2 regions of the Pseudomonas sp. REB1044 genome follow, and region 1 is predicted to be linked to the other one. Evidence: riboswitches for the same ligand, from Rfam matches in the RefSeq annotation. Region 1 holds a riboswitch; the other holds the start of a gene.

Region 1 (7,423 bases):
CATGACTCGCGCATGAGTGACATCATGTTGTCCCAGGCAGGGTCGTGCTCCTCTGCCCGGGTAGTTCCCACTACGGCGGGCTCTACCAGATGCAGGTAGGCCAGCGGCCAGCGGTTGAGTTGACGCGCGGCGTAGGTGAAGGTGGCTTCGGGCGTTTCGTCGCCCATGCCCATGAAACGCCCCATGGGCGTCATGCGTACGCCGACCCGCTCGGCGCCAATCTCGCCAACGACCGCCTCGACGACCTCTAGCAGAAGCCGCACGCGCGAAACGATGCTGCCGCCATAGCGGTCATTGCGCTGATTGCTGCTGCTATTGATGAACTGGTCGAGCAGGTAGCCGTTACCGGCATGGATCTCTACGCCGTCCATTCCGGCACGCAAGGCATTGCGTGCGGCGACGCGATAGTCGTGGATGATGGCGGCGATCTCCTCGATCGTCAGTTCGCGTGGCACGGGAATCTCGGCCCAGGTTCCATTGCCGTTGGCGTCGAGGATGAATGTCTGGCCGGGCACCGGTAGGGCGCTGGGACCAACCGGACGGCCGTTGTACGGTTGAAAGCAGGGATGGGACACGCGCCCCACATGCCAGAGCTGCATGAAGATCAGCCCCTGCTCCTGGTGAACGGCTTGGCTCACCGCACGCCAGCAGTGGACCTGCTTTTCTGTGTAGATGCCCGGGGTCCAGGCATAGCCCTGGCCCTGCTGCGAAATTTGCGTGGCTTCGGTGATGAGTAGCGCCGCACTGGCTCGCTGACGATAGTACTCAACGTTGAGTGGGCCTGGCGCCGCTGTGTGTCGATCAGCCCGGGAGCGCGTGAGCGGGGCCATGGCGATGCGGTGGGGGAGCGTGAACGGGCCAAGTTGCAAAGGGCGTAATAGATGCTGGGTCACGGTAGCGATCTCTGGGGTGTCACAGCAGGGATTTGCCCGAATCCGCGAGCGCAGACCGAGCGCTTTTTATGACTCCACGCTAATTGAATGCAGGTTTACTGATAATCCAGGTATTGGGCTAAGAATCTTTGCGTTTTTTGCGTAGAATGTCGGCCTGCTTATTGCGTGAGCGCTTGGCCGTGGCGGATTCAAAGACCGTCGCGATAAGGCTAAAACCGCTACTGGGACCAAAACCCAGCCAAGTCTCTGATTTGGCAGGCTCTATTTCCTTGCCCGATTGTGCCGCCCGTCCGCCAGGTATAGACTTTGCACACTTTCACCAAAGGTCCCCTTTGGTCCTCGCGACCGCCAGCCAGCATGAAACCGATCCAGTTGCCCCTGGGTGTGCGCCTGCGCGATGACGCCACCTTCATCAACTATTATCCGGGCGCCAATGCCGCAGCATTGGGCTATGTCGAGCGGCTGTGCGAAGCGGACGCCGGCTGGACCGAGAGTCTCATCTATCTGTGGGGCAAGCAGGGGGCAGGGCGCACGCACCTTTTGCAGGCTGCCACTCACCGCTTCCAGCAACTCGGCGAGCCGGCGGTGTACCTGCCGCTGGCGCAATTGCTCGAGCGTGGCGTGGAGTTGCTCGATCACCTGGAGCAGTACGAGTTGGTGTGCATCGACGACCTGCATGTGATCGCCGGCAAGGCCGATTGGGAAGAGGCGATGTTCCACCTGTTCAATCGCTTGCGCGACAGCGGCAGGCGTCTTTTGCTGGCGGCTTCCAGTTCGCCGCGCGAGCTGCCGATCAAACTGGCCGATCTCAAATCGCGACTCACCTTGGCGCTGGTGTTCCAGATGCGCGCCTTGTCCGACGAAGACAAGCTGCGCGCTCTGCAATTGCGTGCCTCGCGGCGCGGTCTGCACCTGACTGACGAAGTCGGACACTTCATTCTGACCCGTGGCACGCGCAGCATGAGTGCGTTGTTCGATCTGCTCGAACGTCTCGATCAGGCCTCCTTGCAGGCCCAGCGCAAGCTGACCATCCCCTTCCTTAAAGAGACGCTTGGCTGGTAGTTCTAGAGGTCGCCGACGCCTTAGAACACAGAAGTCACATTTTCTTCGATAAAATTTGCAAATGATTCCGATAGAAGGCATAGTTTCCCCCTTCCAACGGATTCCAGACACGGTCGTGCCCATGCTGAAGCGCTTCGCACCCCTCGTGCCCCTCGCACTCGTGACCCTGCTTTTTGGCTGCGCGGCCCAAGGCCCAGTTTCCCAGCCCCAGGATCGCCCCTCGGTGACCGCGCAGAGCGCGGCCAAAGCCAAGGCTTCGCACTCGTCGGTGTTCGACGAGGAAGACCTGGCCACCGAAGAAGACCTCCAGGCCTTTTCCCGCAATAGCAAACCCTACGAGCTCCCGGTGCTGGCTGACAGCATTCTCGAGCGTGGCATGGCGCTGATCGGCACCCGCTATCGCTTCGGTGGCACTTCGGAGCAGTCCGGTTTCGATTGCAGCGGCTTCATCGGCTACCTGTTCCGCGAAGAGGCGGGCATGAACCTGCCGCGCTCCACCCGCGAGATGATCAACGTTGACGCCCCTAAAGTGGCGCGCAACAAGCTCAAGCCAGGCGACCTGCTGTTCTTCAGCACCAATGGCCGTGGCCGTGTCAGCCACGCTGGCATCTACCTGGGCGACAACCAGTTCATCCACTCCAGCAGCCGCCGCAGCGGTGGCGTGCGCATCGACAGCCTCGGTGATCGCTACTGGAGCAAAACCTTCCTCGAAGCCAAGCGCGCCTTGGCCATGGCACCGACCACCACGTTGTCACGAAACTAATAGCATTTTGCTGTACTCTCAACACGGCGACTGGCTGAAAAGCGAGTCGCCGTGCGCATTTACGAATAGCGTCTAATCTAAATTCTCAACTCTTTCATCGGCTGCGGCCGATCGGTTTCAGACAGGTTCTGACCCATGGCGATCATGACGCGCTTCGCATTCCTCTCGATGGTGGCTCTGCTCGCCGCCTGTTCCAGCCGTGCTCCCACTCCGCCACCCGCCGTCAAGCCGCCGGTGGTCTTCGTCGATCAACCGTCCTCTTCGCCTGTGGCCGACGATGTGCTGATCCGTGCCATCGGTCTGGTGGGCACACCCTACCGCTGGGGCGGCAATACCCCGGACTCGGGCTTCGATTGCAGTGGTCTGATCGGCTATGTGTATCGCGATGCGGCAAACATCAGCCTGCCGCGTTCGACCCGCGAGATGATCGTCATGCGCGCGCCGACTGTGAACATCAACGCGCTGCAGTCGGGCGATCTGGTGTTCTTCGCCACCGCGGGCGGTTCCCGGGTGAGCCATGCCGGCATCTATGTGGGCGAGGGGCGGTTCGTGCATGCGCCGTCCAGCGGTGGCACCGTGCGCCTGGACTACCTGTCCAACAGCTACTGGTCCAGGGCCTACCTGCAGGCCAAACGAGTGCTCAATCCCTCGGGCCATCTGGCACAGAATCCCTAGCGGGCGGACGTGGGGCCGCTGACCGGCCCCTAGTGCTTCACGCCTGCTTGATCAACACCGCCACACCCGGGTGATACTGCCCTGCTTCGTTGTGCAGCTTGCGATAAGCGTAAGGGAAGTACCAGGCGATGGCGCAGGCCGTGTGCTTGCTCAGGTCGTCGACCATGTCCTGCAACTCTTCCGGGCTGGCATGCTGGCCGGCCTTCCACGGACTGATGAACAGAGCCCCCGCCTTGAACTGGCTGGGGTAGACCGACAGGCGCGCCAGTGCGGCGGTTTCTTGCAGGGCGGTGGCGAGGTCCAGTCGGGCGATCTTTGGCCAACGCTGCGCGGTAATCAAATGCAGGGATTGTTCGGCATCGGCGATGCACAGGTCGCAACGTCCCTCGCGGTCACCTTCGTCACGTTGTTTCTTGCCCTGATACTGCTGCAGCGTGACACGCTCGGCCTGCCAGGCGGCAGCGGCCAGCAGGCCGGCATTGGCCTGGGCGCCATGCCAGTAGGGGGCGTCGCTTTCACCGTGGATCTGATTGAAGCGGTCGATGCATTCGACCCAGCGCTCGAATACCGGTCGCAGGAACTCCAGGTGCGGGTTGTGGATGATCAAGCCTTGCATGACGCGTTCTCCTTTTATTTATGATCGCGTTCAGCCGATTGATGGCTATGTGATATCACTTCCTTGTTCTTCAGACAAGCGCCCTGAAGAGTCGTTCGCCATCCGTGTTCAATTGACGCTCCCGGTGCAACCCTCTAACCTTCGCCGCGTGTTTCAGGTGCTCTGCGGACAGCCTCCGGCAGAGTGAAACTGGGAAGCCGGTGGGCGCCGCAGGGCGCGAGTCCGGCGCTGCCCCCGCAACGGTAGGTGAGTCAAGGCCGCGCATGGCCACTGGGCAGAGTCCGGGAAGGCGCGCGGTTTCGGGCCAGAGCCCAACTCATGAGCCCGGAGACCGGCCTGTCACTGCCAACGGCATCACGGAGGGTGATGCGCGCGGTCCCGTGGTCTGTCCGCGGCCATTGCGTGCTCCCGTCTGCGCCTGCCTGCCTTGATTACCTGTCGCTGCCTGGTGCCCACCCGCGAGTGCCCGACCGGCGCGTCGACAGCTTGCGGAGTACCCACATGAGCGAATCCCCGAACGCGACGAACGCCACCTGGCGCGCATGCAGCGCAAGAAGGCGGTGATCGACGAACGCATCGCCAACTCCCCCAACGAATGCGGCCTGCTGCTGGTGCTCACCGGCAACGGCAAGGGCAAGAGCAGTTCGGCGTTCGGCATGCTCGCCCGTGCCATGGGCCACGGCATGCAGTGCGGTGTTGTGCAGTTCATTAAGGGCCGTAACAGCACCGGCGAAGAGCTGTTCTTCCGGCGGTTCCCCGAGCAGGTGCGTTATCACGTGATGGGTGAGGGCTTCACTTGGGAAACCCAAGACCGTCAGCGTGACATCGCTGCCGCCGAAGCCGCCTGGGAGGTGTCACGCGCGCTGCTGCAAGACCCTGGCGTGCAGTTCGTGGTGCTCGATGAACTCAACATCGCCCTCAAGCACGGCTATCTGGAGCTGGATCAGGTCCTGTCCGATATCCAGGCACGGCCACCGATGCAGCATGTCATCGTCACCGGCCGCGGCGCCAAGCCGGAAATGATCGAACTGGCCGATACCGTCACCGAGATGGGTATGCTCAAGCACGCCTTCCAGGCCGGAATCCGCGCGCAAAAGGGCGTCGAGCTGTGACCTCAGGCACTCGGCAATGCCCGGCGGTGCTGATCGCAGCCCCTGCCTCCGGCCAGGGCAAGACCACCGTCACCGCCGCCCTGGCGCGTCTGCATCGCAACCTTGGACGCCGGGTTCGAGTGTTCAAGTGCGGGCCTGACTTTCTTGATCCTATGATCCACGAGCGGGCCAGCGGCGCGCCGGTGTACCAGTTGGACATGTGGATGATCGGCGAGGCCGAAAGCCGTCGCCTGTTGTGGGAGGCGGCTGCCGATGCCGACCTGATCCTGATCGAAGGTGTGATGGGCCTGTTCGACGGCACGCCCTCGAGCGCCGATCTGGCGCGGCATTTCGGCGTGCCGGTGCTGGCGGTGATCGACGGCACTGCCATGGCCCAGACCTTTGGCGCCCTGGCCTTGGGTCTGGCGCGCTATCAGCCCGACCTGCCGTTTGCCGGCGTGTTGGCCAACCGCGTAGGCAGCCTGCGCCACGCGCAACTGCTCGAAGGCAGCCTGACCGAAGGCCTGCGTTGGTACGGTGGGCTTTCCCGCGAGCGCGGCATCGAGCTGCCCAGCCGTCATCTGGGGCTGGTCCAGGCCAGCGAGCTGAACGACCTGGACGCACGCCTGGATGCCGCTGCCGAGGCGTTGGGCGCCAGTTGCGATGCAGCCCTGCCGCCACCGGTGAGTTTCGTCAAACCGCCAGCCCAGCGGCGGCAGGCCAGCTTGGCCGGCGTGCGCATCGGCGTGGCCCGCGACGAGGCTTTCGCCTTCCTCTATGGCGCCAACCTTGATTTACTGCGCGACCAGGGCGCCGAACTGGTGTTCTTTTCGCCGCTGCATGATAGCCAGTTGCCGGTGGTCGACAGTCTGTATCTGCCGGGTGGCTACCCCGAGCTCCATCACCTTGCCCTGGCGGCCAACACGCCGATGTGCCAGGCGATCCGTGCCCATCATGCGCAGGGCAAGCCGTTGCTCGCCGAATGTGGTGGCATGCTTTATCTACTCCAGGCCTTGACCGACGTGTCCGGCGAGCGCGTCGAGCTGCTCGGCCTGCTGCCCGGCGAAGCGGTGATGCAGAAGCGTCTGGCCGCACTGGCGCTGCAGACAGTCGAGTTGCCCGAGGGTGCGCTGCGTGGCCACACCTACCATCACTCGCTGACCAGCACCGACCTGGTTCCCATCGCCCGGGGCCAGAGTCCCAACGGCGGACGCGGCAACGAAGCAGTCTATCGACAGGGCCGGCTGACGGCCTCTTACGTGCACTTCTATTTTCCTTCCAATCCAGAGGCGGCGGCGGCGCTGTTGCGACCATGAACCCACATGCCTTCAGTGCGGCCGAGCGCGCGGCGGTCTATCGCGTCATTGGCGAGCGTCGCGACATGCGTCACTTCATCGGCGGCGAGGTGGCGCCGACGCTGCTCGCCCGGCTGCTGGCGGCCGCGCATCAGGCACCCAGTGTCGGTCTGATGCAGCCGTGGCGTTTCATCCGCATCAGCCAGCCCACGCTGCGCGCGCGCATCCAGGCACTGGTGGAGCAGGAGCGAGTGCTCACCGCCGAGGCGCTCGGCGAGCGCTCCGACGACTTCATGAAACTCAAGGTCGAGGGCATCGGCGAGTGCGCTGAAGTGCTGGTCGCGGCCTTGATGGATCAGCGCGAGCCGCACATCTTTGGCCGTCGCACGCTGCCGGAAATGGACTTGGCCTCCATCGCCTGCGCCATCCAGAACCTGTGGCTGGCTGCACGCGCCGAGGGGCTGGGCATGGGCTGGGTGTCGCTGTTCGACCCGCAGGCGCTGGCCGAACTGCTGGGCATGCCGGCCGGTGCCCAGCCGGTGGCCGTGCTGTGCCTGGGCCCGGTGGCGCAGTTCTACGAGGCGCCGATGCTGGTGCTGGAGGACTGGGCCCGCGAACGCCCGCTGAGCGAGATGCTCTACGAGAACCAGTGGGGGACGCCGGCATGAGCATCGCCTTGCTGACCGTGGCGGGCGTCGCGCTGGACGCGCTGCTGGGCGAGCCGCAGCGACGCCATCCATTGGTGGCCTTCGGCAACTTCGCCGCCCGTTTGGAGCAGCGCCTGAACGCCGGCGGACGAGGGTGGCGCAGCCATGGGGTCAGCGCCTGGTTCCTGGCGGTGGTGCCGCTGACCCTGCTGGCGCTGATCCTGTCCTGGCTGCCGGTCATCGGCTGGTTGGTGGAAGCCTTGGCATTGTACTGCGCGCTGGGCATGCGCAGCCTGGGCGAGCACGTGCTGCCAGTGGCCCAGGCCCTGCGCCAGGGTGACCTGGACGAAGCGCGGCGGCGCGTGGGCTACCTGGTCAGCC
Region 2 (7,423 bases), 1.1 Mb from region 1:
TGTTTCGTATCGAACCCGGTCAAGCCAGCTGGTTCCATGGCCTGCCGGCTGGCGTACAGGAGCTGGACTTGCGTGCGCGCAGCTTCACCCAGGGGCAGAGCCTGCATGCCTGGTGGTGGCCTGCCAAACGCGCGGATGCACCGGCGATCCTTTATCTGCATGGCGTACGCTGGAACCTGACCGGCCAGTTGTTCCGCATCCAGCAACTGCATGCCATGGGTTACTCGGTACTGGCGGTGGACTACCGCGGCTTCGGCCAGAGCCGGGGCGGCCTGCCGTCGGAAACCACGGTCTACGAAGACGCGCGCATCGCCTGGGACCGCTTTGCCCAACTGCAGCCGGTGCCGGGCAAGCGCTTGATCTTCGGCCACTCGCTCGGTGGCGCCGTGGCGGTTGAACTGGCCTCCGAACTTTCCCGGCAGGCCCGCAGCGACGGCACGCCAGTGCCCGCACGCGGCCTCATTCTGGAATCGACCTTTACGACACTTGGCGACGTCGCCGCTGCCGTGGCCAATACCAGCCTGCCGGTGCGCTGGTTGCTGTCGCAGAAGTTCGACTCGCTGGGCAAGATCGGCGAAGTCGGCCTGCCCGTGCTGCTGGTGCATGGCCTGGACGATCGCTACGTGCCGCCGCGCTTCAGCCAGGCCCTGTTCGACGCCGCCCAGGAGCCCAAGGCTCTGCTGCTGGTGCCCGGCGCGACCCACAATAACAGCATGAGCCTGGCGGGCCAGCGCTATCGGCGCGCCATCGAAGCTTTGCTGTAGGGCCGCCGGCGGCTCATTGCACGGGCAGGAAGTTCATCAGCAACAGGCTTTGGGCGTAGTTCAGGCCAATGCGCCGATAGCGCTCGTCGAGCATCTGCGCCAGCAGGTCCAGGCGCGCGACGATCTTGCCGAACTCCACGGCGAAACTCAGGTTGCTGCCCTCCTCGGAAATCTCGTTGGAGAACAACAGCAGCACGCCGTTGGCGTCCTGGCGTTGGCTGAGCATCCAGGTAGCCTTCTCGATGTTGCGCGCGGCGTTGTTGACGAACAATGGATCGATGGCGTCGGTCATGTAGAACTCGGTGCGCCCGCCATGGGCGGTCACCAGCATGCTGCCGATGGCATAGATGAAGGCGCCCACCCGGTCACCGCGAAACTCGGGGCTCAAGGCATAGCTCAGGGCCGCCAGGTCACGGCGTTGGCCCAGTTGCGCCAGCGGCTGGCGCTGCTCGATGGCTTGGCGGATCTGCCGCTCGGCGGTGGCAGCGTCCAGGTAGCCGGACTGACGCCACTGGTTGGGGTTGCGCAGGTACAGCTTGTTCATCAGCAGATAGAGGCTCTGCAGGTTGTCGCGCATCGACAGGGTCGCCATGCGGTCGACGCTGGTCTGGAACAGTTCGCTGGGATGGCCATTGCCCAACTGGGTGAAGACATCCTGACCCTCCTGGCGAGTACACGCGCACAGGGTGATCAACGTGCCCACCAGCAACAGGCGAGCGCCATGACGAAGAGCAGGAACAGGCATCGGCACCGTGGTCCGGGTCAGCGGCCAAGCCGGGAATCGGCGCAGCCAGGCCCTGCATAGAGCCTGCAAATGTAAAAAAGTGCGACGCCTGTGCACAAAGCCCGTCCATGGCGAGGGTATTTGGTAACAAGAATTGACGGCGCGCGCATGACCGTGATCTGCTTACACCCTTACGTCGGGTGCCCCTTGCAGGGGTGAAACGGGAAACCGGTGCGTCGAGGCCCATTCCAGGGTTCGATCAGTCCGGTGCTGCCCCCGCAACGGTAAGCGAGCGAGCGTCTGATCCACTGTGTCCAAGGCATGGGAAGGTGACGCTGCTGTTGGAGGCCTTGCTTCTGCTCGCCAGCCCGGAGACCGGCCCGACGCTCAGTCATCACACCCCGCGGTGGGCGGGCGCTGTTGCCGATTCCTGGACGTTGTCGCTCCGGGCTCGCCGCGCTTGCTGTCGCCATGAAAAAAGCAGAGGAATGCGTCATGTCCGTCACCAGCGCCAAACACAGCATTGCCACGCCCGTCAGTCTCAGCCAACGCCTGGTGGTCGCCATCGGTGCCAGTCTGCTGGGCCTGTGCCTGGTCTACTTCGCCGGGTTCTCACACCTGGAGGCCGTGCATAACGCGGCCCACGACACCCGCCACAGCGCCGCCTTCCCTTGCCATTGAGGGTCCAGCGATGATTACGCGTATTGCCCGCACCGCAGGCTTCAGTGGCCTGCTCGCTGCCCTGCTGCTGACCCTGCTACAGAGCTTCTGGGTGGCCCCGTTGATTCTTCAGGCCGAAACCTACGAAAGCGCAGCCCCGGCCGAACAGCATGAGCACGCTGCAGGCCAAGCCGTGGCTGCCCATGAGCACGACAGCGAAGCCTGGTCTCCGGAAGATGGCTGGCAGCGTGTGTTATCGACCACCGGCGGCAACCTGGTGGTGGCGGTCGGGTTCGCCTTGATCCTCGCCGCGTTGTACAGCCTGCGCGAGCCGGGACGCGTCAGCACGGGTGCCCTGTGGGGCCTGGGCGGCTTCGCAGTGTTCTGCCTGGCACCGACGCTGGGCCTGCCGCCGGAGCTGCCGGGCACGGCCGCTGCCGACCTGGGCCAGCGCCAGACCTGGTGGATCGGCACCGCAGCGGCCACAGCCGTGGGCCTGGCCCTGTTGGTGTTTGCCCGGCATTGGTTGGTCAAGGTACTGGGCGCCGCGCTGCTGGTCGTTCCCCACCTGATCGGTGCCCCTCAGCCCGAGGTACACGAGAGCCTGGCGCCCGAAGCACTCGAAGCGCAATTCAAAGTGGCCTCCTGGTTGACCAACGCGGCGTTCTGGATTGCGTTGGGCCTGCTCAGCGCCTGGCTCTACCGTCGTTCCGCTCAGGCCTGATGAGCGCGCTGTACGCAGGCTTCGGTTGCCGCCGAGGGTGCTCTGTCGAGGTGCTGGAGCACCTGCTACGGCGCAGCCTCGCGGCCCACGGCCTGGCCATCACGGCCGTGCGCGGAATCGCCAGTATTGCGTTGAAGGCCGATGAGCCGGGTCTGAGCGCGCTGTCACGGCGCCTGGCCCTGCCTCTGGTGTGCTACGACGCGCAACAACTGCGGCCCTTCCTGAACCAGCTCAGCCACCGCTCAGAAATATCCCACAAAACCACGGGCTGCTGGGGCGTCGCCGAAAGCGCGGCACTGGCACTGGCCGGCGGTCAGGGGGATCAGCCGCGCCTGCGCATTTCCCGCCAAGTGTTCGCTAACGCTACCCTGGCAATTGCCTGCAACGGCTAGCACTGCTTCTCCTACCCAAGGAAGTCTCATGACGGTCTACTTCATCGGGGCCGGCCCCGGCGATCCCGAGCTGATCACGGTCAAGGGCCAGCGCCTGATCCGCCAATGTCCGGTGATCATCTACGCGGGATCCCTGGTACCGGCAGCGGTGCTCGAGGGCCATAGCGCTCGCACCGTACTCAATAGCGCCGAACTGCATCTGCAGCAGATCGTCGACGCCATGCACGATGCCCACCAGCAAGGCCTGGACGTGGCTCGCGTGCACAGTGGCGACCCGAGCCTATATGGGGCGATCGGTGAGCAGATACGCCATCTGCGCGAACTGGGGATCGACTACCAGATCATCCCGGGCGTCACCGCCACGGCCGCCAGCGCCGCCTTGCTCGGCTGCGAGCTGACGCTGCCGGATGTGGCGCAGACGGTAATCCTCACCCGTTACGCCGATGCCTCGCCCATGCCCGCTGGCGAGCAGTTGGCTGACCTGGCACGCCATCGCAGCACGCTGGCGATCCACCTGGGAGTGCGTCACCTGCCGAAGATCGTCGCCGAACTGCTGCCGTATTACGGCGCCGATTGCCCGGTTGCCGTGGTCCACCGGGCCACTTGGCCGGATCAGGACTGGGTGCGCGGCACACTCGCCGATATTGTCGAGGGTGTGGCAGCGAAGGGTTTTCGGCGTACCGCGCTGATTCTGGTCGGCCATGTCCTGGGCGATGCACCGTTCTCTGAATCGGCGCTCTACCGGGCAGGCCACGCCCACCTCTACCGGCCGCTCAGTTGACCGGGCGCCTTCCCTGTCTAGGCCGCGTCCTACACGCTCGCGATAGCGCTCGCCGCGAGCGTCATCTCAATCCCACATCCTCAGCCGCTTTTGTAGGGAATATCTACATCCTGTGGCGGCTTTTTCCACACGCCTATACTCGCCATTATCAAAGCGTTCTGATGGACGTATCGTGCGCGCAGCCAGATTGGCCCTACAGACGCATTCCTGGGTAATGCCAGGAACGAACATAAATTCTTACAGGAGCTTGCCCATGACCACCGTACTGATGGTCGATGATCACCCAACCGTCCGCCTGGCCGTGCGCATTCTGCTCGAGCGCGAACGCTTCGAGGTGGTCGGCGAATCCGGAAACGGGATCGAGGCCGTGCAAATGGCGCGTCAGCTCTCACCCAAGGTGGTGATCCTCGATATCGGTCTGCCGGGGCTGGACGGCATGGAGGTGATCAAGCGCCTGCAGATGCTGGAGCCGGCGCCGAAGATCATGGTCCTGACCGGGCAATCTTCCGAGCTGTACGTACGCCGCTGCCTGGATGCCGGCATCGCGGCCTTCGTCAACAAAGACGAAGACCTCGACGCCCTGCTGTTCGCGCTCAAGGCCTTGGTCAAGGGTTATTCGACGTTTCCGCAGATGTCGGTCAACAGCAACACACTTGAGTCGGAGACGGTGCGCCTGAACAGTCTGTCGAACCGCGAGATGGAAGTGCTGCGCCGGCTTTCACGCGGGGAGAACAACAAGTACATCGGCACCGCCATGAACCTCAGTGCCAAGACCATCAGCACCTACCGTGGCCGCATCGGCGATAAGCTCAAGACCGAGTCGCTGGTGGAAATGGTCGATCTGGCCAAACGCAACAACATCACCTGAGCCCGCGCCCATGACGCCCTGGCTGCGCAGACTGTTGCTGATACTGACGCTCACAGTGTCGGCAGCCGCCGTGGCGGACAGCCAGCCGCGTCAACTGCTGGCCCGCTCGCTCAGTGCCAGCCCAGCGCTGGTATTGAGTCAGGACGATCGGCAATGGCTCGATGAGCGCAAGGTGCTGGTGCTGGGTAGCTCCCAGCCCGACTATCCACCGTTTGAAATCAACATCAGCCCGCAGGACTACGAAGGCCTGAGCGCCGACTATGCCGGTCTGATCGGCGAGCAGTTGGGCATTGCGATCACGGTGCGGCGCTTCGCTAGCCGTACAGAGGCCATCGATGCACTACGGCGCGGCCAGATTGACCTGCTCGGCAGCTCCAACGGCTTCGAGGCGGAAGATGGCCAACTGGCACTGAGCCACCCCTACGCCGACGATCTGCCGGTGATCGTGACCCGCCAGGACCGCCCTCAACTCGACGATCAAAGCCTGGCCGGAATGACCTTGGCCATGGTCGATCACTATGTGCCTGCCAGCACGGTGCGTGCGCTTTACCCCCAGGCCCGACTACAGCTCTACCGCTCGACCCAGGCCGGCCTGAGCGCCGTGGCGCTGGGCAGTGCCGACGCCTATATCGGCGATGCGATCAGCTCGGACTACGCCATCGGCCGCGCCTACCAAGGTCTGGTGCGCATCGATCACTTCGTGCCGACGCCTGCCGGCAGCTTCGCCTTCGCGTTGGACCAGCACAACGTCAGGCTGCTGAAGCTGGTCGATCAGGCACTGGAGCGCATCACCGACAGCGAACGCCTGAGCATCCTGCGCCGCTGGTCCAGCGGCAACACCAGCCTGCTACTGCAACGTCGTCTGGCCACGCTCACTGCCGAGGAGCAACAGTGGCTGGTCACGGCGCCGACACTGCAGGTGCTGGTCAATCCCAGCCTGGCACCCCTGACCTTCAATGACAGCCAACAGCAACCAACCGGCATCACCCTGGAAGTGCTCAAGCAGATCAGCCTGCGCACCGGGCTGCGCTTCGAAATCGTCGAGCGCGATTCGGTGGCGGCCATGGTCGACGAGGTGGCAAGGGGTGCCGCCCACATGGCCGGTGCGCTCGACTACAGTCGCGAACGTGCCTCGCGGGTGCGCTTCACCCGCCCTTATCTGGTCAGCCCGACGGTGCGCGTGGTACGCCGCAACGCACCGCTGACACAGCGCTTGGACGATCAGCGCATCGCCCTGGTGCGCGGCGCCTCCCCGCACGTGGCGCTGCTGCAACGCTACCCTGCGGCCAGGGTCATCGAGAGCGACAACGCGCTGACCATGATGGAGTCGGTGGCCAAGGGCGAAGCCGATGTCGCGCTCATCAGCCAGATCGCCGCGGCCTATTACCTCACCCACGTGTTCAAGGACAAGCTGCGCATCGCTGGCTTGCAAGACGACGAACAGTCCGTCGCTGCGTTTGCCGTGTCACCGGATCTGCCCGTGCTGCAATCGATTCTGGACAAGGCGCTGCTGAGCATTCCGCCGGACGAACTCGACCAGTTGATCAACCGCTGGCGCACCAGCACCATCGCCAGCGATAGCCTGTGGGGCAACTACCGTTCACTGGCCCTGCAAGTGCTGGTGCTATCGGCGGTCCTGTTGGCCGGCGTGGTGTTCTGGAATGGCTACCTGCGCAAGCTCATCCACCAGCGCAGCGAGGCGCAACAGGCATTGCAGACGCAGTTGACGCTCAGTCGCAGCTTGCTCGAGCAATTACGTGTTGCCAAGGAGGAGGCAGAGCGCGCAAGCCAGGCCAAGAGCAGTTTTCTGGCGATCATGAGTCACGAAATTCGTACGCCGATGAACGCCATCATGGGGCTGCTGGAACTGGCGCTGAACGATCACCGCGAAGGCCGCAGCGATCCGCAGGGCCTGCAAACCGCGCATGATGCAGCGCGTGCCCTACTCGACCTGATTGGCGACATTCTCGATATTTCACGGATCGAATCCGGCCATATGACCTTGCAACGCGTTCCCGCCGACCTGGTCGAGCTGGTCAGGTCCGTGCTGCGTGCATTCGAGGCCAATGCACGCCTGAAGGGTCTGGCGCTGCAGGCCAGCCTGCCAGACGCGCCGACCTGGGTCAGCGTCGATGCGGTGCGCTTGCGCCAGATCATCGCCAACCTCATCAGCAATGCCATCAAGTTCACCGACCAGGGTCAGGTCGATGTCCGGCTCCAGACCGAACCCGACGCCGAGGGCTGGCTGCGCGTCGAGCTGCAGGTGCAGGACAGTGGCATCGGCATCAGCCAGGCGGACCAGGCGCGGCTGTTCAAAGCCTTCGGCCAGCTCGACAGCCAGCGCGTCCGTCACGGTGCAGGACTGGGCCTGATCATCAGCCGAACCCTGTGCCAGCTCATGGCAGGCGAACTGCATTTGCAGAGCCTGGAAGGCGTCGGCACGCGGGTCGAGGTCAGACTCAGGCTACAGAGCGCCACCCCCGTGCCCAGCAGCGGCTCAGCCTTGCCCG

Evidence for each region. Region 1 has a riboswitch for cobalamin ahead of cobO (cob(I)yrinic acid a,c-diamide adenosyltransferase). Riboswitches for the same ligand answer to the same signal wherever they lie in the genome.
Region 2: linked by a shared signal. The riboswitch ahead of GKC70_RS11490 (CbtB-domain containing protein) and the one ahead of cobO (cob(I)yrinic acid a,c-diamide adenosyltransferase) in region 1 are both predicted to bind cobalamin.

Annotation. Positions count from the first base shown of each region.
Region 1 covers NZ_CP046139.1:1,419,053-1,426,475, forward strand. Annotated here, with positions in the region: gene GKC70_RS06640 (alkene reductase) at 1-893, opposite strand, end outside; gene hda (DnaA regulatory inactivator Hda) at 1,251-1,955, shown strand; gene GKC70_RS06650 (C40 family peptidase) at 2,077-2,718, shown strand; gene GKC70_RS06655 (C40 family peptidase) at 2,854-3,393, shown strand; gene GKC70_RS06660 (hypothetical protein) at 3,431-4,009, opposite strand; cobalamin riboswitch at 4,148-4,364, shown strand; gene cobO (cob(I)yrinic acid a,c-diamide adenosyltransferase) at 4,552-5,121, shown strand; gene GKC70_RS06670 (cobyrinate a,c-diamide synthase) at 5,118-6,416, shown strand; gene bluB (5,6-dimethylbenzimidazole synthase) at 6,413-7,063, shown strand; gene cbiB (adenosylcobinamide-phosphate synthase CbiB) at 7,060-7,423, shown strand, end outside.
Region 2 covers NZ_CP046139.1:2,528,731-2,536,153, reverse strand. Annotated here, with positions in the region: gene GKC70_RS11500 (alpha/beta hydrolase) at 1-764, shown strand, start outside; gene GKC70_RS11495 (hypothetical protein) at 778-1,509, opposite strand; cobalamin riboswitch at 1,670-1,887, shown strand; gene GKC70_RS11490 (CbtB-domain containing protein) at 1,984-2,169, shown strand; gene GKC70_RS11485 (CbtA family protein) at 2,180-2,872, shown strand; gene GKC70_RS11480 (cobalamin biosynthesis protein) at 2,872-3,264, shown strand; gene cobM (precorrin-4 C(11)-methyltransferase) at 3,293-4,045, shown strand; gene GKC70_RS11470 (response regulator transcription factor) at 4,299-4,913, shown strand; partial or broken gene GKC70_RS11465 (transporter substrate-binding domain-containing protein) at 4,924-7,423, shown strand, end outside.